3 regions of the Vibrio sp. STUT-A11 genome follow, and region 3 is predicted to be linked to each of the others. Evidence: predicted binding sites of a transcription regulator. Region 3 holds the regulator's gene; each other region holds the start of a gene.

Region 1 (8,131 bases), 180 kb from region 3:
CTTCAGGTTCGTGGTCCTCAGGTGATGCAAGGTTATTGGCAACGCCCGGAAGCAAGCAAAGACACCATCAACGCAGAAGGTTGGTTATCAACTGGCGATATTGTTAAGTTTGACGCCGAAGGCTTCCTGCATATTGTTGACCGTAAAAAAGACATGATTCTGGTCTCTGGCTTCAACGTTTATCCGAACGAGATTGAAGATGTTGTCGCCTTGCATGGTAAGGTTCTGGAAGTTGCAGCGATTGGTCAGCCTAACGATGTCTCCGGTGAACTGGTGAAAATCTATGTCGTTAAACGCGATCCAAGCTTAACCAAAGATGAAGTGATTGCGCATTGTCGCGAACATTTAACGGGATACAAAGTGCCAAAACTGGTTGAATTCCGTGAAGAATTACCGAAGACTAACGTCGGTAAAATTCTGCGTCGTGTTCTTCGTGAAGAAAACGATGCAGAGCTTGCGAAGAAGAGCGCATAAGTCGATTTCGTGAAGTCGCCGGAATTAAAAAATGATAGAATGCCAGCGTTTTGCTGGCATTTTTTATAGCGAGAAGCATGTGAATTATAAGATTATTATCAAAAACAAAGACCTAGAACAAGTTTGCGCTCAAGCAAGAGACGCAGATGTCGTTATGTTGGATACAGAATTTGTACGGATCAGAACTTTCTATCCACAGCTAGGTTTGATTCAGCTTTTCGACGGCAATAATCTCTCCTTAATCGATCCGACAGAACTGACGGACATGTCACCCTTCGTTGAACTTTTGAAAGATACCTCGGTATTAAAAGTCCTGCATGCGTGTGGTGAAGATCTCGAAGTATTCCAGAATGCGTTTGGCTGCACGCCGTTTCCGATGGTCGATACTCAGCTTATGGCTGCATTCCTTGGCCATGGACTATCAACAGGTTTTGCTACGCTAGTGGAAGAATATCTGGGTGTTGAACTGGATAAGAGCGAGTCTCGAACTGACTGGATGGCTCGCCCGCTGACACAAAAGCAGCTTGACTATGCCGCAGCTGACGTTCATTACTTGATGCCGCTTTACGAAATCCTGCTCGACAAAGTGACCGAAGCTGGCTGGTGGCATGCGGTGCAGCAGGAGAGCGATTTACTGGTTTCGAAGCGTATTCGTGAAGTGAATGAAGAAAATGCTTATCTCGATATCAAAGGTGCGTGGCAGCTGAAACCGTCTGAGTTAGCTATCTTAAAACCGCTGGCCACTTGGCGTTACCGCCAGGCAATCAAACGTGACCTTGCTCTGAACTTTGTTTTCAAAGAAGGGGACTTATTAACGGTTGCCCGCCTTGGTTTAACAAGCTTCAAGAAAATGGAAGCGGAAGGCATTGATATCCGTGCGGTTAATCGTCACGGTGCAAAAATTGCTGATATCGTTAAAAAAGCTAAGCAGACACCTGTGGATGAGTACCCTGAGAAAATTGAACGTCTTATGGACTACCCGGGCTATAAGCAGGTCTTCAAGAACATGAAAGATATTGTCAAAAGTGCATCACAGAAATCGGGCTTAGCGACTGAGTTTCTTGCCTCTAAAAAGCAGATCAATCAGTTGCTTAGTTGGGTATGGAAAAAGGACCGTGATCCGGCAAGATTGCCTGATGTGATGCAAAACTGGCGTCTTGAACTTATCGGCGAAAAAATGAATAAAGCGCTTAAGTAGCTGTAAATAAAAAGGTTGGCAAAATAGCCAACCTTTTTAATTCACTCACGGACTTTCAAACCGTCATTCCGACGAGCATAAGCGAGTCTCGAATATACCAATACTAGGATTTCAGTTCTGAGCTGTACTTAACGAACCCCAGCACCTTAGTCATAGATTCTGAATCACGCTCGTCCCTCGCTGTTCAGAATGACGAGGTGAATCATGATCCACAGAATACTGTCATTCCGACGAGCATAAGCGAGATCAGGAATCTACTAACAGCAAGCGACAAAATTGCAAGCATGAGTGTTTGTTATCAAGCTCGAAAGACTCGAGCTCACTTCACAAATACCGACTGGACAATTACTTTTCGTCGTCAGGCAACTTTACGTTGAGCTCAAGCACTGAGATATCATCATCTTTATGCTCAAATGTTAAATCAACCATGTTCGGGTCAATGTCGACGTATTTGCCGATCACCTTCAGGATATCCTCTTTTAACTGAGGCAGGTAAGACGGTGCCGGATCATCTTGGCTGCGTCGTTCTGCCACAATAATTTGCAAACGCTCTTTGGCTAGACTTGCGGATTTTTTCTTCTGTGGGCGGAAAAATTCTAATAGTGACATGTCTATCCTCCGAACAGTCGTTTAAAGAGTCCTTTCTTCTCCTCTGTAAGGAAACGAAAATCTACCTTATTACCCAGTAAGCGGTCTACCGTGTCAGAGTAAGCCATGCCCGCATCTGTCTCTTCATCAAATGTTACTGGCACACCTTTGTTTGATGCGTTAAGCACCGCTTGGCTTTCAGGAATCACACCCAGTAGCGGGATGTGAAGGATCTCCTCAACGTCCTCAACACTCAGCATTTCACCTTGGTTTACGCGCATCGGGTTGTAACGCGTCAACAGAAGGTGTTGCTTCACTGGCTCTAAACCTTGCTCAGCTCGTAGAGATTTCGAATCCAGAATACCCAAAATACGGTCTGAGTCGCGTACAGATGAGACTTCAGGGTTGGTGGTCACAATGGCTTCATCCGCGTAGTAGAGCGCCATTAGAGCACCTTGCTCGATACCTGCTGGTGAATCACAGATGATGAAGTCAAAATCCATATCATCTAATTCTGTAAACACACGCTGCACGCCATCCTTAGTGAGTGCGTCTTTATCGCGTGTCTGAGATGCAGGAAGAATAAATAAGTTTTCAGTGCGCTTATCTTTGATCAGCGCTTGGTTTAACGTCGCTTCACCGTTGATGACGTTCACAAAGTCATAAACGACACGGCGCTCACAACCCATAATAAGATCGAGGTTACGCAAACCGATATCGAAATCGATTACCGCTGTCTTATTGCCTTTTAGAGCCAAGCCAGAGGCGATGGCTGCGCTTGAAGTGGTCTTACCGACGCCACCTTTACCAGACGTTACTACAATAATGCGTGCCATTTGTTTTCCTTTTTATACTAAATCGTGAGCGTTTCGAGATGTAATGATTCTTCGGCTTTACTGATCATTACTTTCTGCTGCCAATACTCACTCTCAATTTGATCGCTTAACCAGTAATCTCCAGCAATAGATACTAGTTCTGCTTGTAAATCGTGGCAAATAATCCGCGCTTCATGCTGCCCACTTGCGCCTGCAATTGCGCGTCCGCGCAAAGTTCCGTGAATATGAATAGAACCATCGGCAATAACTTCCGCCCCTGCGCTAACATGTGCTAGTACCACTAAATCACCGTCTTTCGCGTAGATTTGTTGACCAGAGCGAACCGGCGTACGAACGAACTTAGTCGGCGCCATTTTAGCGGGTGCCTGACTTGGCGATTTACTTGCAGACATGATGGCGAAGCCAGCTTCAGAAGCAAGGTTCTGTACACGTTTATCTTTACAGCCCGCTACACCGACCGGAATGAACCCAGCGTCGGCAATGCCTTGCTTGAGTTTGGGGAAATCAATGTCGCCTTCGACTTTCGCTATATTGATAACCAAAGGTGCCGATGCAAAGAAAGACGGTGCCTGTGACACTTTTTCTTGCAAAAATTCGATAGTTTTTTCTATCTTGCTGTCAGAAAGGTGTAAAACTGACAAAGTAAAGCTGCTACCTTTAAGGTCTGGTGAATGGGTCATCGTGGACTTGTTGCCTCTGTTGAAAGAGCGTTGCCTTAAACTAGGCCTATCATGTTATATTTCATCTTTTGACGCAGCAAGTTCTCTAGCAAGCAATTCGGTGAATTAATCTCAAATTTGCTATTAAGTTTGCGGCAATTTTACGTTTCCAACTAAATCCGTACATAAAACGGGTAAATCAGCATAAAAGGCGTGTCATGCTTTGTTCTATTTATAAAAGCTCTAAAAAAGAAGGTACTTATCTCTATATTCCGAAAAAGGACGACTTTTCACAGGTTCCTGACACCTTGATGCAGATGTTCGGTAAGCCTATCGCTGTCATGACGATTAAACTTGATGGTCGTACATTGGCACAGGTGGATATTGAAAAAGTGAAAGTTTCGCTGCTGAATGACGGTTTCTTCCTTCAAGTTCCACCACCACCAGAAAATCTGTTAGAAAAATATAAAGAACAAAAAGCTCAGCAAAAAGACAGGAAATAATTCCATATCTTGCTGAGACTTCTGCCTTGCTCAAGGAGGGGAAATATGAAAAAAATACTGGCTACACTGCTTAGCGTTGGCATGTGTGCCTCAGCTTTTGCAAGTAGTGAAGGTTTTGAGGAATACCTAGATAAGTTGCGTGCAGAAGCGCGCGCTCAAGGCATCTCCGAGCAGGTCATCAGCGCCGCTTTCGCTAATGTTGAATATAAACCACGAGCGGTGAAAGCGGACCGAAACCAACCTGAGAAAAAACTGACGTTGGATGAGTACATTCCGCGTGCAGTCCCTGAGTGGAAGGTGAAGCAAGCGAAAGAATTATACAAAGAGCACTACACGGCTCTTAAACGCATTGGTGAGACCTTCGGCGTTCAGCCACGTTTTATTGTTGCGTTGTGGGGCGTGGAAAGTAATTTCGGTAAGTTTACGGGTAACTTCCGTGTCATCGATGCGCTTTCTACCATGGCATTTGAAGGTCGCCGTGAAGAGTTCTTCCGTAAAGAAACCATGGCTGCCCTTCAGATTCTGGATCAAGGCCATATTGAACTTGAGAATTTCAAAGGTTCATGGGCTGGTGCGATGGGGCAGTGTCAGTTTATGCCAAGCTCCTTCCTCCGCTTTGCAGCGGATGGCAACGGCGACGGCAAGAAAGACATCTGGCAAACCAAAGCAGACGTGTTTGCTTCAACAGCGAATTACCTGAGCAAATCTGGCTGGGATGACAATTACACCTGGGGACGTCAGGTAAAAGTTCCGAAAGGCATTGATCGCAACTTAGAAGGACGAACCGAAGAGAAAGGTAAGTACCTGCAAGAGTGGAGTAAATTAGGTATCACTAAGTTTGATGGCAGCCCGTTGCCTAAACTGGATGACGATATCAAAGCTTGGCTGATTATGCCTGACAATGAAAACGGTCGAACTTATCTGGTTTACAATAACTACAATGTGTTGATGAAGTGGAACCGCTCTTACTACTTCGCTCTAGCTGTTAGCCACTTAGCTGATCGCATCACATACTAGTTCCTGAATAAATTATCGTTCTTAAGGGCTCTTCGGAGCCCTTAGTTTTTACTGCATTTAAATCGAGGTAATTTGTGTTATCTGAACGCGCTGCTCAAATGGTCATTTTCTCGGCATTGATCAAACACAAAAGCTTTACGGCGGCAGCAAAAAGCCTCGGCGTATCCGTCTCCCATGTGAGTAAACAACTTAGCCAATTAGAGAACTCACTTGGTATCAAGCTGGTGCAACGCACCACGCGAAGTTTTACTCCGACTGAAGCGGGCAAAACCTTTTATTATCATTGTGAGCAGGTCGTTCAGGCCGTCAGCAGTGCCACGCTGGAAATGGAAAGCCAGAGAGATGAAGTGGCTGGGCTTGTAAGGTTGGGCATATCGCAATCATTCGGCACGTTACATATCATTCCTGCCATTCAGGAGCTAAGGGAACTGTATCCTCAACTTGAGGTTGAAGTGCACTTGTTCGACTATAAGGTGGATATGTTAGCTGAGGGCTTGGATTTATGGGTAACCAACAATGAACACTTGCCCGAGGGGTACATTGCCCAGCGATTAACGGATTGCCAGTTTGTTGTCGCGGCGTCCCCAGACTACCTGCTTAAACATGATAAGCCAGTGGAACCTGACGATCTATCTTTGCACAACTGCCTGATCTACAGAAGCTGGGAGCGTGATTACACCGGATGGGCATTTACAAAAGACCAGCAGGAACTAAATGTAAAAGTTTCTGGTAACTATTCTGTGGATCTTGCTGAAGCGGTTCGCGACGCTGCAATCGCAGGGTGGGGAATTGCTTATCTCGCGACGTATTTGCTTGGCGATGAATTCAGAACTGGGAAGCTAATTCAATTGCTCCCTGAATGGAAAGCCAGCCAGTCGATGCCTTTCTATGCGGTGTATCCGAGCCGACAGCACATGCCGAAAAAAATATCTGCGGTGATCAACTTTATAAAACAGAAGATCGGTAACCCTTGCCATTGGGATCAAAGATTAGCACCGTATATCTCCATTCCTAAGTCATGACGATTGTATATATAAGGTGATTTTTGTCGCAAAAATTTTTCTGAATCTATAAACAATTTTTCCATATGGAAATAATAACAAAAAGCAAACGTTTATCATTATTAAATTCAATGGCTTAATGTTTAGTTTGAATATTGACCACTGAAACTTTTCACACTGTTAACAACCTCAAGTTGCAGCATTTTGAGTCCGCTATACAATCCGACGCCTTTACCATTCCCCTTCTGTCGGACCCAATTTATGAACTCACTTATTGGTATCGTAGCCATACTCTTCGTAGCATGGCTACTTTCTACAAATAGAAAAAATATAAAGATCAGAACCGTCTCACTTGCCTTTGCCTTACAGGTATTGTTTGCACTATTGGTTCTGTATGTACCAGCAGGGCGAGACGCTCTAAACTCAGTGAGCAGCGTTGTATCGAACTTAATCAACTATGGTCAGGAAGGCATCGCGTTTTTATTCGGCAATTTGGCGACAGGCGGATTCACTTTCGCGATTAATGTTCTGGGCATCATCATTTTCTTCTCCTCGCTGATTGCTGGCCTTTATCACATTGGTATTATGCCAAGGATGATTAACTTTATCGGTGGTGGTATCCAAAAGCTGTTAGGCATTGGGCGTGCCGAGTCTTTATCTGCTACAGCCAATATCTTTGTTGGCACGATTGAAGCGCCATTAATGGTTAAGCCTTATTTAAAGCACATGACGGATTCACAGTTCTTTGCAGTAATGACTGGTGGGTTGGCTTCGGTTGCTGGTGGTACGTTGGTCGGCTATGCATCTTTGGGTGTAGACTTAAATTACCTGATCGCGGCGGCGTTTATGTCTGCTCCTGCCGGTTTGTTGATGGCTAAAATTCTGATGCCGGAAGACACAAACCAAGCTGATGAAATCGATCTTAGCCAAGTTGAAATCCCACGAGCAACCAATGTGGTCGAAGCTTTGGCAGATGGTGCGATGGCGGGTGTTCGTATCGCGGTTGCAGTTGGTGGCACGCTGTTGGCTTTCATCAGTGTGATTGCATTGCTTAACGGTATTTTGGGATGGTTTGGCGATCTTATTGGCACGCCATTAAGCTTCGAACTCGTTTTAGGCTACGTATTTGCGCCAGTTGCATGGCTGTTAGGTGTGCCATGGGCAGAGGCGATCACAGCAGGGTCTCTGATCGGGAATAAAATCGTAGTAAATGAGTTTGTTGCTTTTATTCAACTTGCAGAAGTGAAGTCGCAGCTAAGTGCCCATTCTCAAGCGATTGTGACTTTTGCACTATGTGGCTTTGCGAACATCTCAAGCATGGCAATGCTCATTGGTGGTTTGGGCTCATTGGTGCCAGAGAAGCGTGCGTTCGTGTCTAAGCATGGATTCCGCGCGATTGTCGCAGGTGTGATGGCGAACTTGATGAGTGCATCCATTGCCGGTGTGATTTTGAGTCTTTAACGATTTAGACTAAATTTACACCACATAAAGAAAAAAGGCTCCTTATCCAGGAGCCTTTTTCGTACTTAGTATTCTGCCATTACTTTTCAGTATGGAACTGCTCACAAGCCAGCATAGTATTTTCAATCAGGCTTGCTACTGTCATTGGGCCAACGCCACCCGGTACTGGAGTAATGAAGCTCGCGCTTTCACGTGCTTTATCGTATTCCACGTCGCCAACCAGCTTACCAGAGTCAAGACGGTTGATACCTACATCGACAACCACAGCGCCTTTCTTAATCCATTCGCCAGGAATGAAGTTTGGTTTACCTACAGCAACAACGACAACGTCAGCTTGACGAACGTAGCTCTCCAAGTCTTTAGTAAAGCGGTGACAGGTCGTCGTTGTACAGCC
Region 2 (8,131 bases), 1.1 Mb from region 3:
ATTTATCCCGGTGATAAATTGTCTCTGGTATGGATGAACGGTCAGCCAGTGCTGAGCTTAAAACCGGTAAAAAAACTCAGTCCACAGGCTCGAATTACCGAAAAGAAGGCGGTGCCGACGGTTGCGGAAGGTCTGGTGATGCCTTATCTCAGTTCTGACCGACTGGTGGATAAAGAGACGCTCGACAATGCAGTCAAAGTTATCGGCAGTTCTAAAGGCAGTCGGTATTTGACCGCAGAAGATGTGTTGTACATCAGCGGTGAGCAAACTGCGACGGAATGGGTGATTTACCGCCCGGTCGAGACTTTCTCTCGTGAAGACGTTTCAAAGGAAATCACCGCATTGCGCTTGATTGCAAAAGGGGATTTAGTAGAGGCGTATGAAGCGTTTTCAGGGTTGAAAATCACTGCTCAGTTGCAGGAAGTTCTTCGTAACGACATCGCTTTACCAAACCAGATGATAGATAACAGAGATCTTTCCACGACCTTCTATCCACTTCCTGCACCGCAGGGTAGCACTGCGAAGTTACTAGGAAATATCGAAGGTATTCACTTCAGTTCAACCAATCAGGTTGTTGTTATTGATAAAGGGACGGCGGATAAGCTGAAACAAGGCAGTGTGTTTGATCTCAAACAAGACGCTCATCCGGTTGCTAAAGATGGCGATGGCTTCCAAAAAGAGGTGGGTTTATTCGATAAAGCAATTATTCTGCCCCAAAGTAAAGTAGGTGAATTGCTGGTGATTCGTCCTTATGAATACTTCAGCTTGGCTTTGATTACTAACAGTACTAAACCAATTAGTAACGAGGTAACGGTCGTTTCGCCTCTTGCTGAAGTGCCTGTCACAGATGAAGCCACTCAATGATAGTGACCTTGTTGCCTGGCTAAAGCTGAGCTGCTTGCCAGGCGTTGGCGGGGTCAAACTGAATCAGTTACTCGCTAAAGATACGCCTCGAAACATCATCAACTCCTCTCATGAATACCTGCAGTGCCTTGGATTAAGTCAGAAGCAACTTCAGGCCTGGGCATCGGTCGATAAAGAAGTTGAAGCTTGCCTCAATTGGAAAGAGCTCGCTTCGAATCACCATATTCTGACTTTAGATGATCCGCTTTACCCTCCGCTACTTAAACAGATTGTTGCACCGCCACCGCTGTTGTTTTTGCAAGGCGATCCTACGTGTTTATCTCAGCCTCAGATTGCTATGGTGGGAAGCCGTAACGCGAGTGTTGACGGATTGCAGTACGCTCGTCACTTTGCCGCAGACTTTGTTAATAATGATCTCGTTGTGACCAGTGGACTCGCTTTGGGCATTGATGGTCATGCGCATGACGGAGCGTTGCAAGCGGGAGGAAGGACGATTGCTGTGCTTGGATCCGGCTTAGCGCATATTTATCCAGCCCGGCACCGTGGGTTGGCACAGCGCGTCGCAGAAAGTGGTGCACTGATTTCAGAATTTCGCCCAAATGCAAAGCCAAGGCCGGATCACTTTCCACGTCGCAACCGAATTATTAGTGGGTTATCTCTGGGGGTGTTCGTTGTCGAAGCGGCAGAGAAAAGCGGTTCTTTAATTACGGCGCGTTATGCGCTTGAGCAAGGACGAGAAGTGTTTGCTCTGCCTGCTTCTATTAATGCGAAAAATGCCAGTGGCGGAAATCATTTGATTCGCAATGGTGCTTGCCTCGTAGAAAAGACCAAAGATGTACTCGATGAAATACAGTCATTGCTTGATTGGTCTGTTAATCAGAGCAGAGATTTATTTTCTACCTTAATTGTTGAAGAAGAATTGCCATTTCCTCAGCTGTTAGCTAACGTAGGAAATGAGGCTACACCAGTTGATATTCTTGCAAACAGGACCAATATACCTGTCCAGGAAGTCATGATGCAGCTCTTAGAGCTTGAGCTCTCAGGGCATGTTGTTGCAGTTTCAGGTGGCTATATTCGAAAGGGGAGGGGCTAGCTATGATGATGGATATACTGATGTATCTATTCGAAACCTACATCCATAGCGATGCGGAGTTACAGGTCGAACAAGACGAGTTGGAAGATGAGTTGCTTCGTGCAGGCTTCCAGCAAAAAGATATCTACAAAGCCCTTGTCTGGTTAGAAGAGCTTGCCGCGCTGCAGCAAAGTGAAACATCTTCTGCGATATCGGCTTGTAGTGCATCGTCATCGACTCGTATCTACACAGCGAAAGAGATGCAGCGTTTGGATCTCGAATGCCGAGGTTTTTTGTTATTCCTTGAGCAGATTAATGTCCTGACGACAGAAACTCGTGAGATGGTGATTGATCGAGTGATGGGGCTGGAAACAAACGAATTTGAGCTTGAAGACCTCAAATGGATCATTCTGATGGTACTGTTTAATGTACCGGGTAATGAAAACGCTTATACGCTGATGGAAGAGTTGTTATATACCAAGGAACAAGGGATCCTTCACTAAGCCTCATTCCGGCAGGTTCGTGTTCCGTTGAGTGTGAACGCGAACTTGTCCATTTGGTATGTCTTTCAAGTAAACGGTAAGTATGAGTAGTAAAATCGACAACAGCCTTTTCTCTGCCCATGAACATGCGCTCGAACATGAACCGTGTCCAAAATGCGGAGCAGAGCTGATCCTTAAGCACGGTAAACACGGCCCGTTTCTCGGCTGTAGTCAGTATCCAGGTTGCGATTACATCAAAGCGCTGAACAGTAATGATGGTCACATCGTCAAAGAGCTGGGCGTACCTTGCCCTGAGTGTGGTAACGAGTTGGTGTTACGCCAGGGACGTTATGGCATGTTTGTCGGATGCAGTCATTATCCGGCTTGTCATCATATTGAATCGATTAACCAGCCCGAGCCGGAAAAACAGCCACAGGAGCTACATGCTTGTCCTGAATGTGGCAAAGGCCATTTAGTCGAGCGTAAAACACGCTTCGGCAAAACATTTTATGCCTGTGATAACTACCCGAGATGTAAGTTTGCCGTGAACCAGCCCCCAGTCAAAGGCCGTTGTGAAGAGTGCGGTTTTACTTTACTGGTTGAAAAGAAGCTCGCCAGTGGGGTGAAGTTGCAGTGTGCCAACCGCAAGTGTCAGCATACGCAAGCTCAGTAAACGATACTACCCATTAAAAAGGGTCGCATGATGCGACCCTTTGTTGTTCTTTATCTGGATTTTAATCTTATGACTGCTTGGCAAAACTATGCACAGCAGGAAAAGCCTCTTTATCCAATACGTTGGCTAATGCACATAGCCTGCGGTGAAGTTCTCCTGGGTAGTCTCCACACACATTAATGTGGCCCATCTTACGGCCTGCACGTTTTTCTTTGCCATACCAATGAATATGGCAACCATCCATCGCTAATACCGCTTCTGGCAAAGTGTCTTCACCGAGAATATTAACCATCGACGTTTCGCGAACCAGTTTCGTGCTGCCTAGTGGCAAACCACAAACCGCGCGCAAATGGTTTTCAAACTGACAGGTTTCTGCACCTTGCTGTGTCCAGTGACCTGAGTTGTGAACGCGTGGCGCGATCTCATTCACCAGTAAAGTGCCATCAACATCGAAGAACTCTAGGGCTAATACGCCTACATAACCGAGACTTTCTGCAACCGCAGTAAACATCTGTTTGGCTTGCGTTTGAAGTTCAGGTTCATCAATGGCGGTAGAAAGGCTTAGTACACCATCAGTGTGCACGTTCTCTGCCAGTGGATAAACTTCAATGCTGCCATCTTTACCGCGAGCTCCAACTAAAGATACTTCACAGTTAAATGGAACAAACTCTTCTGCCACAATGGCTTGAGTTGGTGTTGCAGCAATGCACTCGGCCATTTCTGTCCAGATAGCGTCTACCTGAGAAGCTTCTTTCAAGCGCCATTGACCTTTACCATCGTAGCCGCCTAATGCACTTTTCAGAACCATTGGCATCCCAACGTGCTCAATCGCAAGATCGAAATCTTCACGTGTTTCAATCACGTAGTATTTCGCATTACGCACGCCAGCGTTATCGAGTAGGGCTTTTTCAAGACGACGGTCACCGCCTGCTTTGATCGCTTCTGTGCTCGGAAGGAACTTTCCACTCTCTTCACAGATGTCGAGCACATCATGAGGGATATGTTCGAATTCTGCGGTGATCACATCGACTTGTTCAATGGCATTTTCCAGACCATGACCAAGCACATGTTGAGTAAGAGGATGAACGATATTGCCGCTACCCACATCGTAAGCAGAGATTTGAATATTCAGTGGTGCACCAGCCAGAGACATCATACGAGCCAACTGACCTGCTCCTAGAACCAGTACGTGCATCCGATTAGTCCTCAGCTGGGTTTGGGTTAGCCAGTACCGTTTCCGTCTGTTCGTTGCGGAATGCTTCTACCTTCGCCATGATACTTTCATCATGCGTACCCAGGATTTGTGCTGCCAGGATACCTGCGTTTGCTGCACCTGCTTCGCCAATCGCTAATGTGCCGACCGCAATACCTTTAGGCATTTGTACGATAGACAGCAGAGAGTCCATTCCTTTCAGAGCACGTGACTGAACCGGAACGCCAAGTACTGGCAAGCTCGTGAATGCCGCCGCCATACCTGGTAGGTGAGCTGCGCCGCCCGCACCTGCGATGATTACTTTGATGCCGCGCTCTTTCGCACTGCTTGCGTAATCAGCCAATAGTTGAGGAGTACGGTGAGCTGACACCACTTTTGTTTCGTAAGACACGCCAAATTGATCCAGCATGTCCGCTGCTAGTTTCATGGTTGGCCAATCTGATTTAGAACCCATGATGATACCGACTTTCATCTCAAACTCCTTCAAGCTGCAAAATTAGGTGAGCTGATAAATTTGTGCGCATTATACGGGGATTTTTATCTCAAGCAAACGTTTGCGTGCCTTTGTAAAGAGTATAGATACATTTTATAAAAAATTGCTTTAGTCTCTGAGAATGAATCTTTGTACACTTAGGCACAGAGAAAATAATACAGTCAGATAATCAGGAAGTCATCGGTGGATAACTTTGAACAGGTGCTCAATGCACTACAGCAAGGCGAAGTGATTGCCTATCCAACAGAAGGTGTTTTTGGCGTTGGGTGTGATCCCGATAATCCAGAGGCAATCCAAAAGCTACTGGAACTAAAACAGCGCCCGGTAGAAAAGGGGCTCATCCTTATTGCTGCCAGCTACGATCAGCTATTACCTTATATTGACGAATCTCAGCTGACGCAAGCGCAGTTAGATAAAGTTCATGCCACCTGGCCTGGTCCTTACACTTGGATCATGCCTGCGAGCGATAAAGTCTCTAATTGGGTTTCAGGACAGTTTGACTCAATTGCAGTTCGTGTGACTGATCATCCTTTGGTGCAAAAGATGTGTAATGCATTCGGAAAGCCGTTAACCTCTACCAGCGCGAATCTTTCAGGCTTGCCGCCGTGTATGACGACGGAAGAGGTTGAGCAGCAGCTGGGTGATAAGCTGGTGGCGATTCTTCGTGGTGAAACCAGCGGTCGTGATAAGCCAAGTGAAATTCGTGACGCCAAAACCTCGCAAATATTAAGACAGGGCTAACCCTGCCTACCAGCCTTCTAATAGGTACCAGATAATAGGTAATAACGTATGTCAGCAATCGATAAGCATGCCGTAAAGCAGTTCCTGATGTCGCTTCAGGATTCCATTTGTCAGCAGTTAGAACAAGAAGATGGAAAGGCCGTCTTTGTCGAAGATGCTTGGCATCGTGAGCCGGGAGAGCGTCTTGGTGGTGGTGGTCGTTCACGTGTTCTGCGTGATGGCGACGTGTTTGAGCAAGGTGGAGTGAACTTCTCTCATGTAGAAGGCAAAGAAATGCCAGCGTCAGCAACAGCGCATCGCCCTGAATTGGCGGGGCGCCGTTTTGAAGCGATGGGAGTGTCTTTGGTTATTCACCCTAAAAACCCGTATGTGCCGACGTCACATGCCAATGTGCGCTTCTTTATCGCAGAAAAAGACGGAGAAGATCCGATTTGGTGGTTTGGTGGTGGCTTCGACTTAACGCCGTTCTATCCTTTCGAAGAAGACTGCCAGTCATGGCACGATACCGCGAAGGCCATCTGTGCCCCATTTGGTGATGAAGTCTATTCGGATCACAAAGCTTGGTGTGACAAGTATTTCTTCCTTCCACATCGAAACGAAACTCGTGGTGTTGGTGGTTTGTTCTTTGATGACTTGAACCATTGGGAGTTCGACAAATGTTTCGATTACATCAAAGCGGTGGGTGAAGGCTTCTGTCAGGCTTACCTGCCCATCGTTGCACGACGTAAAGATATTGAGTTTGGCGAGCGTGAGCGAGAGTTTCAGTTGTATCGTCGTGGCCGTTATGTTGAGTTTAACTTGGTGTACGACCGTGGCACTTTGTTTGGTTTGCAAAGTGGTGGACGTACGGAGTCGATTCTTATGTCAATGCCGCCACTAGCACGCTGGGAATACAGTTATCAGCCTGAAGCTGGGACACCTGAAGCCGAGCTTTACGAGCGATACCTAAAACCACGTGACTGGTAAGCGCTGAATCTCCTTTTCTATATAGAAAGATAGTGATAGGGTCATCTTTAATCAGATGGCCCTGTTTTTCTCTATATTAAGGTAAGGAATAAAGGTAAGAAAATGACTCAGCAAGTTGATCGCTATGCCGTGTTTGGTAATCCCATCGGGCACAGTAAGTCGCCATTTATTCACACACTTTTTGCTCGCCAGACAAATCAATCACTGACTTACACAGCCGAATGCGCCCCTGTCGATGGATTTATCGAAGCGGTGAACGTATTTTTTGCTGAAGGTGGAAAAGGATGTAATGTCACTTTACCTTTTAAAGAGCAGGCGTATCAATTTGCTACTCGTTTGACAGAGCGTGCCCAACTTGCCGGAGCTGTGAATACACTTAAGAAGCTTGATGATGGTGAAATCATCGGTGACAACACGGATGGTGCAGGTCTGGTGCAAGACTTACTACAGCATCAAGTCGTTCTAGAAGGCGCTCGTATCCTAATCATTGGAGCTGGTGGTGCTTCTCGAGGAGTAATTCTGCCGTTACTTGAGCAAAGGCCTGCTTCATTGACGGTGACCAACCGTACATTTTCTAAAGCTAAAGAATTGGCAGCGCTGTTTTCCGATTATGGGCCTGTGTCAGCGAAAGAGATGAGTAGTATTACGCAAGAATACGACGTCATTATCAACTCAACGTCTGCGTCGCTAAGTGGCGAACTTCCTGAAATATCATCAGCAATATTTGCTCCTAACAGCACAAGCTATGACATGATGTATGGCAAGGGGGACACCACCTTTAATCAATGGGCTAAAGAGCATGGTGCTATTCATGCCTATGACGGCTTGGGAATGTTGGTAGGTCAAGCGTCTGAAAGCTTTATGCTCTGGCGCGGTTTACGTCCTGGAGCCAAACAGATTTTACGTGAGCTTAGAAAAAATCTTGAAGGTCAATAATCGATGAATCAATCCATTTTATTCCCAGACATCCAGTCTTGGGATGAAGCATCACAATCAATCCACTTTCCTGCGCAGCAATCGGGCGCACTGATTGAATGCTACGTCACGAAACAAAAGCTCTCCAAAATGAGTGGATTGGATATTGAAGACGAGCAAGAAGCTGTAGAAGCATTTTTAGCCTTACGCTTTGATCTGGAAGAAATGGCCGAAGAACTGATAGAAGATGAAGCCTTCAATGAAGAAGGCCACATTGTTATTGAATAATTAGGCTATCGGATGACTAACCAATTATTTCGACTTCATTCATGTAGTCGTTCTTGTTCTGGACGTAGTTATCTGAAGACTTTTGTAAAAAAGCGCGCTCTTTTTCTGACAGTGGGCGTGCTTGTTTTACCGGGCTACCAACATAGAGGTAGCCACTTTCTAATATTTTCCCAGGCGGAACTAAACTGCCAGCGCCAATCATCACTTCAGATTGTATAACAGCACCATCAAGAACGATTGCTCCCATACCTACCAATACGCGATCGTGAATCTCACAACCATGCAGCATGACTTTGTGACCGACAGTGACATCATTGCCAATAATTAATGGATAGCCGTTTGGGTTTTCCTGATTCTTGTGTGTCACGTGTAATACACTGCCATCTTGGATATTTGTTCGTTCGCCGATGTGGATATGATTGAC
Region 3 (8,131 bases):
GCGCCTAATGCGCCAGTTTCCTCAAGTTGTTCTACTGATTTAATACCAGCTTTCTTAAGCATTCGTTCTGTCGCTAGTCGTAAATTGGGTAGATCTTTCAACCTGTCAGGTTTACTACTGGCTTGCTGCTTTTTTTCTAAATTGGCTTGTTCTAACGACTTCTTCGCTACTTCTATCAAGCGTTCACTGGATTCCCATAAGTCGTCGGAAATCGCATAGTACTTAGTAACGACCGGGAAACCACGTTTCTTGTAAACGTACGGTTTTAGTCCTTGCTTCTCGAAGTTAGATGAAGTTTGTTGGTCTGCTCGTATATGAAGTTGATCATTCACAACCAGTGCAAACATCGTTTCATCAGCGAAAAGTCCGAAGCCACCAAACATTGAGCGCGACTTGATCGTACCAAGTGCCTCAAATAGCTTCATAGAATCTTTGAGTATCGGTTTATCCATGATGTGTTATCTCGGTGTAATTAATATTACGCCACCAAAAGTCAGGTCCGAGAGAGTAGCAAATACATGCAAGCACAATGTCATTAAAGGGTAAACTCATTATATGCATATTTGCCATCGGTAACCCCGCTACCTTCCATTTATCGAATGGTTAAGGCCGGAAGCTTTGCGTCCCACCCTTTCGGATGGTTTGCCCTGTGCGTGACAGGTAGAGAATACTTTTTATCTTGAATTAACATCACATTTCAGAGATCAAATTGTGATATTGCTTCAATAAAACGACCATGTTTTATGGGTTTAGTTTCGTATTTGAGATTGAAGGCTGAGCACAAGTTTGAGGCGATGTGAGGTGGATCGTGTTTAAAAAAAACAGTAACTTATAAAGCGTTTGCTGACTAAAGTGAACAAAAGGGTGATAAAGTTATTTTTCCGGACAAAAAATAAGCGCTCAGGTGAGCGCTTACTGGTCATTAATTGAGTTTTTTCACTGTATTTCGAACGACCAACTCTGGCTGCATTTCAAAAATGCGTTTTTCGTGTTCTTTGTCTTTAATACGTTCAAGCAGAATCTCGAAGGCATTTTTACCGACACGACGCTTTGGTTGGTGGATCGTTGTTAGCGGTGGCGAAAAGTATTCTGCCAACTCGATATTGTCGTAACCGATGACGGATACCTCGTCAGGAATCTTAATGCCATTCTGTTGTAGACGGCTCATGAGACCCAACGCCATGGTGTCATTGAAACAGAATACGGCTGTTGGGCGTTTTGCCATTGCGGTAATTTTGTCTGCGACCAAAACAGCGGTATCACATTCAAAGTTACCTTCAAAAAACCAGTCTTCGTTTACCGGTAGGTTTGCTTCTGCCATTGCTCGACGGAATCCAGCAATCCGCTCTTGGCATGCGAGTTTTTCAAAGTGACCACTTAAACAAGCAATATCGGTATGACCGTTATCAATCAGATACTTAGTCGCGATGTAACCGCCTTCCTCTGAGTTATCCATGATTTTGTCTGCTTGCGAGCTTTCTGGACCCCAATCCATGACTACTTTTGGAATATCAGCGTGACGGTCAAGCATTTGCTTCAGCTCTTCTGTCAGGTCGGAACACATCACCAGTATGCCATCGACACGCTTTTCGGCGAGCATGCGAATGTAATCTCGTTGCTTTTCATAAATACCACCAGTGTTACACAAGATAAGTGTGTAGCCTTGGCGGTAGCAGTAACTTTCTACACCATCGATAACTTCAGAGAAGAATAGGTTGGTAGATTGCGTTACCAACATACCGATAGTTCGCGTTGAGTTACATTTTAAGCTACGAGCAACCGCACTTGGTGCATAGTTAAGCTCATCAACCGCTTTCATTACTTTTTCTTGCGTTGCTTCTGCAACAAAGCGCGTTTTGTTGATAACGTGCGAAACAGTGGTGGTAGAAACGCCGGCTAATCGAGCAACGTCTTTTATAGTGGCCATAAATGGTGTCCTGTATCGAGCTACTAATATACCGTGGAAGATAAACCTAGTGCTGAGTGTTTGTGTAAACTTAGCGCAACATTAACAATGGCGCTGAGTCTGTTTAGCAGTGGTTACTCCGAAGTCGGTAGAGGGTAAGTAGCAACAGCGGTCGATAATGCTCATTTTCTTCAACCGAGTGAAGAAAGGTCATCAACCTATTAAGAAAACACAAAAACCGCTTTATTTCAGCGGTTTACATAAAATCATATTTAATCGTTTGCGTTCACATTTTAGCCCTATGCGAGCAGGCTGGCAATAATTTCAGCAATGGTTTTGTGTCTCTGAAGTCACATTTTGATTGCTAGAAAGCGAGCGCTTGGAACAATTTTAATAGTTAACGAATAAAAAATAGGGAACCTAATAGCCAGGCTCCCTAAAACAGGCGGCAATTATTCACCAAGAAGGTAAGCGCTGTCCAGTTTACAAAATGCAATTAATAGTTGCGCGACGCTGGCGTAGAAGCCAAAGTCATCCAATTGCTGACACTTTTGCGAGAATTGTGGTAACCAAGACATGAGTTGACCTTCGATAAATGCATTTTGTTTAACGAAGGCTGCTTCCATATGTTTTTCTTGTTCAAACTCATTAGAGCGGATGATCATGTTACCCAAGAAGTCCAGTTCTACCGCTAAGTGGTCGGCTGGTTCTTTTAGATTGTCGTCAACTTGGACACCATACTCAGCCATCAACTTTTCCATCTCTTCTGCTGGCTTGTCATTGAGCAAACCAGATTCGCCAATGTACATAGAAGCGTAGGGAAGCGCACCGTACTTTTCGGTTTTTAAGAACAGCTCACAAAAGTCCGCAGCAAGCTCTAGCTGAGCATCTGCGCGGTCTTGTAGGCGGTTCAGTGCGTCTACAAGGTTATCTATCGAGGGCTTGAGAGATTCATTTTCACCTAAGCCCGCCAAAAAGCTACGAATTTCGACACTATGGTAAGTCTCCAATTCTTTGTCTGTTAGTTCTTTGGCGAATAAGCTAGAAAACCACCAGTAAATTTCGGCACGTTTTTCATTAAAAGCTTTCACTTCTTGCATTTTAGGCTCCTGAATGATGCTCTATTTCTGGCACCACAAAATCAAATTCAGATATCCTTTAAGTGTAATCAATTAAAATGAACAGCAGTAACTATAACTATGATGTTTTATAGAGAAATATGTCCATTTGTTAACAGGGCTTGGTAAGCTTGTTTTGAATCAACAAAATCACTAAATCTTGCTTTTTAGTCCGCCTATGACTAGAAATGTTAATAGTTATGAATAGAATACATCTCGAATGATCAATGACAGAAAGTGGTGTAAATGAGCTATCACGTATTAGTCGTAGAAGATGATGTTGTAACGCGTAGTAAGCTAGCGGGTTATTTTCAAAATGAAGGTTATATAGTCAGTGAAGCAGAGAGTGGCACGCAAATGCGTGAGGTACTGCAAGCTGGCGATGTTGATCTTATCATGCTGGATATTAATTTGCCGGGTGAAGACGGCCTGATGCTTACGCGCGAATTACGCAGCCAATCGGATATTGGTATCATATTAGTTACAGGACGCACGGATAGCATCGACAAAATTGTTGGCCTGGAAATGGGGGCTGACGATTACGTCACCAAGCCTTTTGAACTTCGTGAGTTATTAGTTCGCGTTAAAAACTTGCTGTGGCGTATTTCGACCGCACGCAATGGGACAAGCAAGACAAACGAAACCAACGAGCAACATATTGTTCGTTTTGGCGAGTGGACGTTTGATATTCAACGTCGAGCGTTGAGCCGCAATGGTGAGCCAGTAAAACTAACCAAAGCCGAATACGAGCTTTTGGTGGCGTTGTCGTCTTATCCGAATCAAGTGCTGAGTCGTGAGCGTATTTTGAATATGATCAGTCATCGTGTGGATGCGCCCAATGACCGTACCATAGATGTATTAATTAGGCGTATGCGTGCCAAGATGGAGTTTGATCCCAAGAACCCACAAATTTTTGTCACGGTTCATGGCGAAGGCTACATGTTTGCCGGGGATTAATACCCAAAAAACAAGCTCAACAAAAGGAGAGCGCTAGCTTAAAGCCAATCGCGTAACGATTTTATCTGTGTCATTCCAGCGAGCTCAAGCGAGACTAGGAATCTAATCGCAGCGCGCTGAGCTGTTAATGAAATAATTTCGGCTATAAAGTGCGCGGAAATTAGATCCTGAATCACACTCCTTCGTCGTTGTTCAGGATGACTGGAGACTTAAACATGCCGTTAGCTACTAAACGAACGGCATTTAGCCGTTGCTCTCCTTTTTTGTTTCTCAAAGTTACCTTACGTAAAGCACTCGACGCATGAGCTATTGAGGTTCTACCATCGGCGTTTGTCCTACCATATCACGCAAGCGTTGCCAGATACTGCCAAGATATTCATGCCAAAACAGTTCGGTTTGCTCCAAGTAACGCGCTTTCGGTGAGTATTTATCCCAAGCTTGATTGACTTCTTCGATGGCCAAGAAGTTTGTCGGTGCTGGGAGGGGTTTAATCCCTGCTGCATTAAATTCATACAGAGCTCGGCTCATGTGGCTGGCCGAGGTAACTAAAACAATTTCCTTTTGCTGGACGAACGCCGCAGCCTGACGTGCTTCTTCCCAAGTATCTTTTGCATCTTCCAATAAAATAATATCGGATTTCGCCACACCTAGCGCCAGAGCGACGTTTGCCATCATACGCGCATGGCTGATTTCAGATCCGCCGTCATAGCCGGAAAGAATCAATTTAGCGCCAGGATACATGCGCAAAATACGAATGCCTTCTGTTAAACGCATTAGCGCGGCACGACTTAACTGAGAAGTGGGTGGAATTTCGTCATCGATAACGTGACCATTGCCTAGCACCATCACGTAATCGATGGTTCCAGAAACGGGTAGAAACGCTTTGTGTTCACGTTCCAGTGGCATAAGAAGCTTGGTTGAAACAGGCTGGAAGGCAACAAGGAAAATGCCGACAAAAGAGAATAAAACAACGAAGCAGCCGGTTTTACGCTTAGTGGTAAAACTAATGAGAGCCAGGCCCAATAATCCTATCAGCAGCAATGCTGGTAAGGGCATGAGCAAAGCTGACACTACTTTTTTCAGCTCAAACATACATAAATAGTCCGAAAAAACATCAATTGAAAATAAAAATGAGGGTATTCCTCTTTATTCCTGCTTTCCTTGTGCCAGAATAGCGACACAATCCGTTATGATAACTCAGCAGAAGTGACAGAAGACCGCAATTTCGACGATATCGCCCACAAATTTGCAAAAAATATTTACGGCTCCGATAAAGGGGAGATCCGCCAAATCATTGTGTGGGAAGATTTTCTACAGATTCTAAGTGAATTAGAGGCAGACCAGCAACCCCTAGAAGTTTTGGATGCGGGTGGTGGTTTAGCACAAATGTCTCAAAAGCTTGCTAAGCTCGGACATCGTGTCGCGTTATGTGATCTATCTTCGGAAATGCTGCAACTAGCCAAACAGGATATTGAAAATAACGGTTTGCTTGAGCAGTATCGCCTGATTCATTCACCTGTCCAGTCCATTGGCGAGCACATGGAAAGCCAGGTGGATCTTGCCATGTTTCATGCGGTGATGGAGTGGTTGGTCGATCCTAAAACCGCTCTCGAAACGGTATTGGAGCAAGTGAAACCGGGAGGCATTGCATCGGTGATGTTCTATAACCACCATGGTTTAGTCTACAAAAACGTGGTTTGTGGCAACATTCCTCATATTTTGGACGGTATGCCTCACCGGAAAAGATTTAAACTACAGCCGCAAAAAGGCTTGAAACCAGAAGAAGTCTACCAATGGATAGAAGACTCGGGGTTCAGTATTTGTGGTAAATCTGGTATTCGCTCATTCAGTGATTACATAGGAAATATGCAATACATGGGTGATTACGAGTTTGAAGATGTGTTGGCGCTAGAAAAACAACTTTGTCGACAAGAGCCATACCTCTCATTAGGTCGCTACATTCACGTGTGGGCCAAAAAGAAAGAAAACAGGAATAACAATGAGTGAGATGACTCTCGATGCTGCAGAACAACCTATTGATGAATTGGTTGGCTGGGTTAAGCAGCAAGATTTCTCGTTGAACCTGACCACAGAGCGCTTGGCATTTTTAATTGCCATCGCAGTACTAAGTAATGAAAGGTTTGACGATGAATTGGGTGAAGGTGAACTGCACGATGCGTTCGCTATCGTCACTCGATTATTTGATGAAACGGGGGAGGCCTCTGCTTTCAGGGCAAACAATGCCATCAACGAGATGGTTAAGCAGCGCCTTATCAGCCGTTTTGTCAGTGAAGTGACAGATGGGGCGAGTATCTACCGCTTGTCGCCACTGGCGATAGGCATTACTGATTACTACGTGCGTCATCGTGAGTTCTCAAAACTGCGCCTTTCTATTCAGCTGTCTATGGTTGCGGATGAAATGGCGAAAGCAATTGAAGCAGCCCAAAAAGGTGGCACACCGGGTCACTGGAAGAAAAACGTGTATGGAGTACTTAAATATTCCGTAGGCGAGATCTTCGATCAAATCGATCTTAACCAGCGTGTTATGGACGAGCAGCAACAATCTGTGAAACAGCAGATTGCTGACCTGCTGAATAAAGACTGGCGTGAAGCGATTAATAACTGTGAAGCGTTATTGTCTGAAACATCCAGCACACTGCGTGAACTTCAAGATACCTTGCAGGCAGCCAGTGATGAGCTGCAAACTCAAATACTCGATATTCAGGAGCTTGTCTATGGCGATCCTGAGCTTGAGTTTATTGAAGAAGCCCTGTTTGGTCTGCAAATGAAGCTGGACCGAATCACCAGTTGGGGACAGCAAGCGATCGATCTCTGGATTGGCTACGACCGACATGTACATAAATTTATCCGTACCGCCATCGATATGGATAAGAACCGTGCGTTCAGTTCTCGATTGCGTCAATCGATTAAAGATTACTTTGATATGCCTTGGTATCTGACTTATGCAGATGCTGAGCGATTATCCGACCTTCGTGACGAAGCTTTGGTACTGCGTGATGACGAGGTAACAGGCCAAGTTCCGATGGAAGTGGAATACGAAGAATTTCAACAAGTCAATGATGAGTTGTCAGAGCGTATTGGTGAGATGCTAAAAGCTCATAAAGAGCAGGGCACACCAATCGATTTGAGCGTGGTACTACGAGATTACCTTGCACAACATCCATTTACTCATCACTTTGATTTAGCTCGAATTATTGTTGATCAGGCCGTTCGTCTGGGCTATTCAGAATCGGATTATCAAGCCATTCAACCAGACTGGAAATCAATCAACGAATTTGGGGCAAAGGTACAAGCGAATGTCATCGACCGATACTAATGAATACATGTCAGATAAACTGGCAAAAGCAATTTCTAACCCTCTGTTCCCAGCATTAGACAGCATGCTACGAGCAGGGCGTCATATCTCAAGCGAAGATTTAGACAACCACGCATTGTTGTCGGATTTTGAACTTGAGTTGTCTTCTTTCTATCAGCGCTACAACACTGAGCTGGTGAAAGCGCCAGAAGGTTTCTTCTATCTTCGTCCACGTTCTACCTCTCTAATTGGCCGCAGTGTCCTATCTGAGCTGGATATGCTGGTGGGTAAGGTATTGTGTTTTCTTTACCTGAGCCCAGAACGTCTGGCTCATGAAGGCATCTTTACCAATCAGGAACTTTACGACGAGATGCTGGCACTAGCGGATGAAAATAAGTTGATGAAGCTGGTGACCAACCGCGCCACTGGCTCAGACCTGGATAAAGAGAAGCTGTTTGAAAAAGTACGTACTTCGCTGCGCCGTCTGCGCCGCCTTGGCATGATCATCAATATCGGCGAAACCGGTAAATTCAGTATCAGTGAAGCGGTATTCCGATTTGGTGCGGATGTGCGTGTCGGTGATGATATGCGTGAAGCTCAATTACGTCTGATCCGTGACGGTGAAGCCGTGGTTCATACCAAAGAACCAAGCCAAGGCAGTCTGTTGTCTGAAGAAGATCAAGAAGAACAAGCCCAAGAAGAAATGACAGAAGAGGGTGAAGCATGAGCATGATTGAACGTGGTAAATATCAATCGCTGACCATGGTCAACTGGAACGGTTTCTTTGCCCGTACGTTTGATATCGATGGTTTGGTTACGACGCTTTCTGGTGGT

What was found. The regulator PurR, encoded in region 3, represses purine synthesis genes. The targets are predictions, from matches to a motif close to TNANGNAAACGTTTNCNTNA.
Region 1: a site for PurR is predicted at 6,378-6,397, ahead of OO774_RS11325 (NupC/NupG family nucleoside CNT transporter). Genes of this name have one in related genera too.
Region 2: a site for PurR is predicted at 4,847-4,866, ahead of purE (5-(carboxyamino)imidazole ribonucleotide mutase). Genes of this name have one in related genera too.

Annotation. Positions count from the first base shown of each region.
Region 1 covers NZ_AP026763.1:2,427,044-2,435,174, reverse strand. Annotated here, with positions in the region: gene fadD (long-chain-fatty-acid--CoA ligase FadD) at 1-474, shown strand, start outside; gene rnd (ribonuclease D) at 554-1,672, shown strand; gene minE (cell division topological specificity factor MinE) at 2,018-2,281, opposite strand; gene minD (septum site-determining protein MinD) at 2,284-3,096, opposite strand; gene minC (septum site-determining protein MinC) at 3,114-3,776, opposite strand; gene OO774_RS11340 (YcgL domain-containing protein) at 3,974-4,258, shown strand; gene OO774_RS11335 (lytic murein transglycosylase) at 4,304-5,275, shown strand; gene OO774_RS11330 (LysR family transcriptional regulator) at 5,350-6,297, shown strand; gene OO774_RS11325 (NupC/NupG family nucleoside CNT transporter) at 6,538-7,737, shown strand; gene folD (bifunctional methylenetetrahydrofolate dehydrogenase/methenyltetrahydrofolate cyclohydrolase FolD) at 7,817-8,131, opposite strand, start outside.
Region 2 covers NZ_AP026763.1:3,316,368-3,324,498, reverse strand. Annotated here, with positions in the region: gene OO774_RS15485 (LysM peptidoglycan-binding domain-containing protein) at 1-864, shown strand, start outside; gene dprA (DNA-processing protein DprA) at 848-1,957, shown strand; gene OO774_RS15475 (DUF494 family protein) at 1,960-2,439, shown strand; gene OO774_RS15470 (topoisomerase DNA-binding C4 zinc finger domain-containing protein) at 2,522-3,091, shown strand; gene OO774_RS15465 (5-(carboxyamino)imidazole ribonucleotide synthase) at 3,159-4,286, opposite strand; gene purE (5-(carboxyamino)imidazole ribonucleotide mutase) at 4,291-4,776, opposite strand; gene OO774_RS15455 (L-threonylcarbamoyladenylate synthase) at 4,981-5,538, shown strand; gene hemF (oxygen-dependent coproporphyrinogen oxidase) at 5,587-6,504, shown strand; gene aroE (shikimate dehydrogenase) at 6,607-7,440, shown strand; gene OO774_RS15440 (DUF1488 domain-containing protein) at 7,444-7,707, shown strand; gene OO774_RS15435 (gamma carbonic anhydrase family protein) at 7,724-8,131, opposite strand, start outside.
Region 3 covers NZ_AP026763.1:2,244,428-2,252,558, reverse strand. Annotated here, with positions in the region: gene OO774_RS10570 (TfoX/Sxy family DNA transformation protein) at 1-452, opposite strand, end outside; cyclic di-GMP riboswitch class I at 569-657, opposite strand; gene purR (HTH-type transcriptional repressor PurR) at 923-1,927, opposite strand; gene torD (molecular chaperone TorD) at 2,359-3,006, opposite strand; gene torR (two-component system response regulator TorR) at 3,271-3,981, shown strand; gene elyC (envelope biogenesis factor ElyC) at 4,288-5,073, opposite strand; gene cmoM (tRNA uridine 5-oxyacetic acid(34) methyltransferase CmoM) at 5,188-5,988, shown strand; gene mukF (chromosome partition protein MukF) at 5,981-7,318, shown strand; gene mukE (chromosome partition protein MukE) at 7,299-8,024, shown strand; gene mukB (chromosome partition protein MukB) at 8,027-8,131, shown strand, end outside.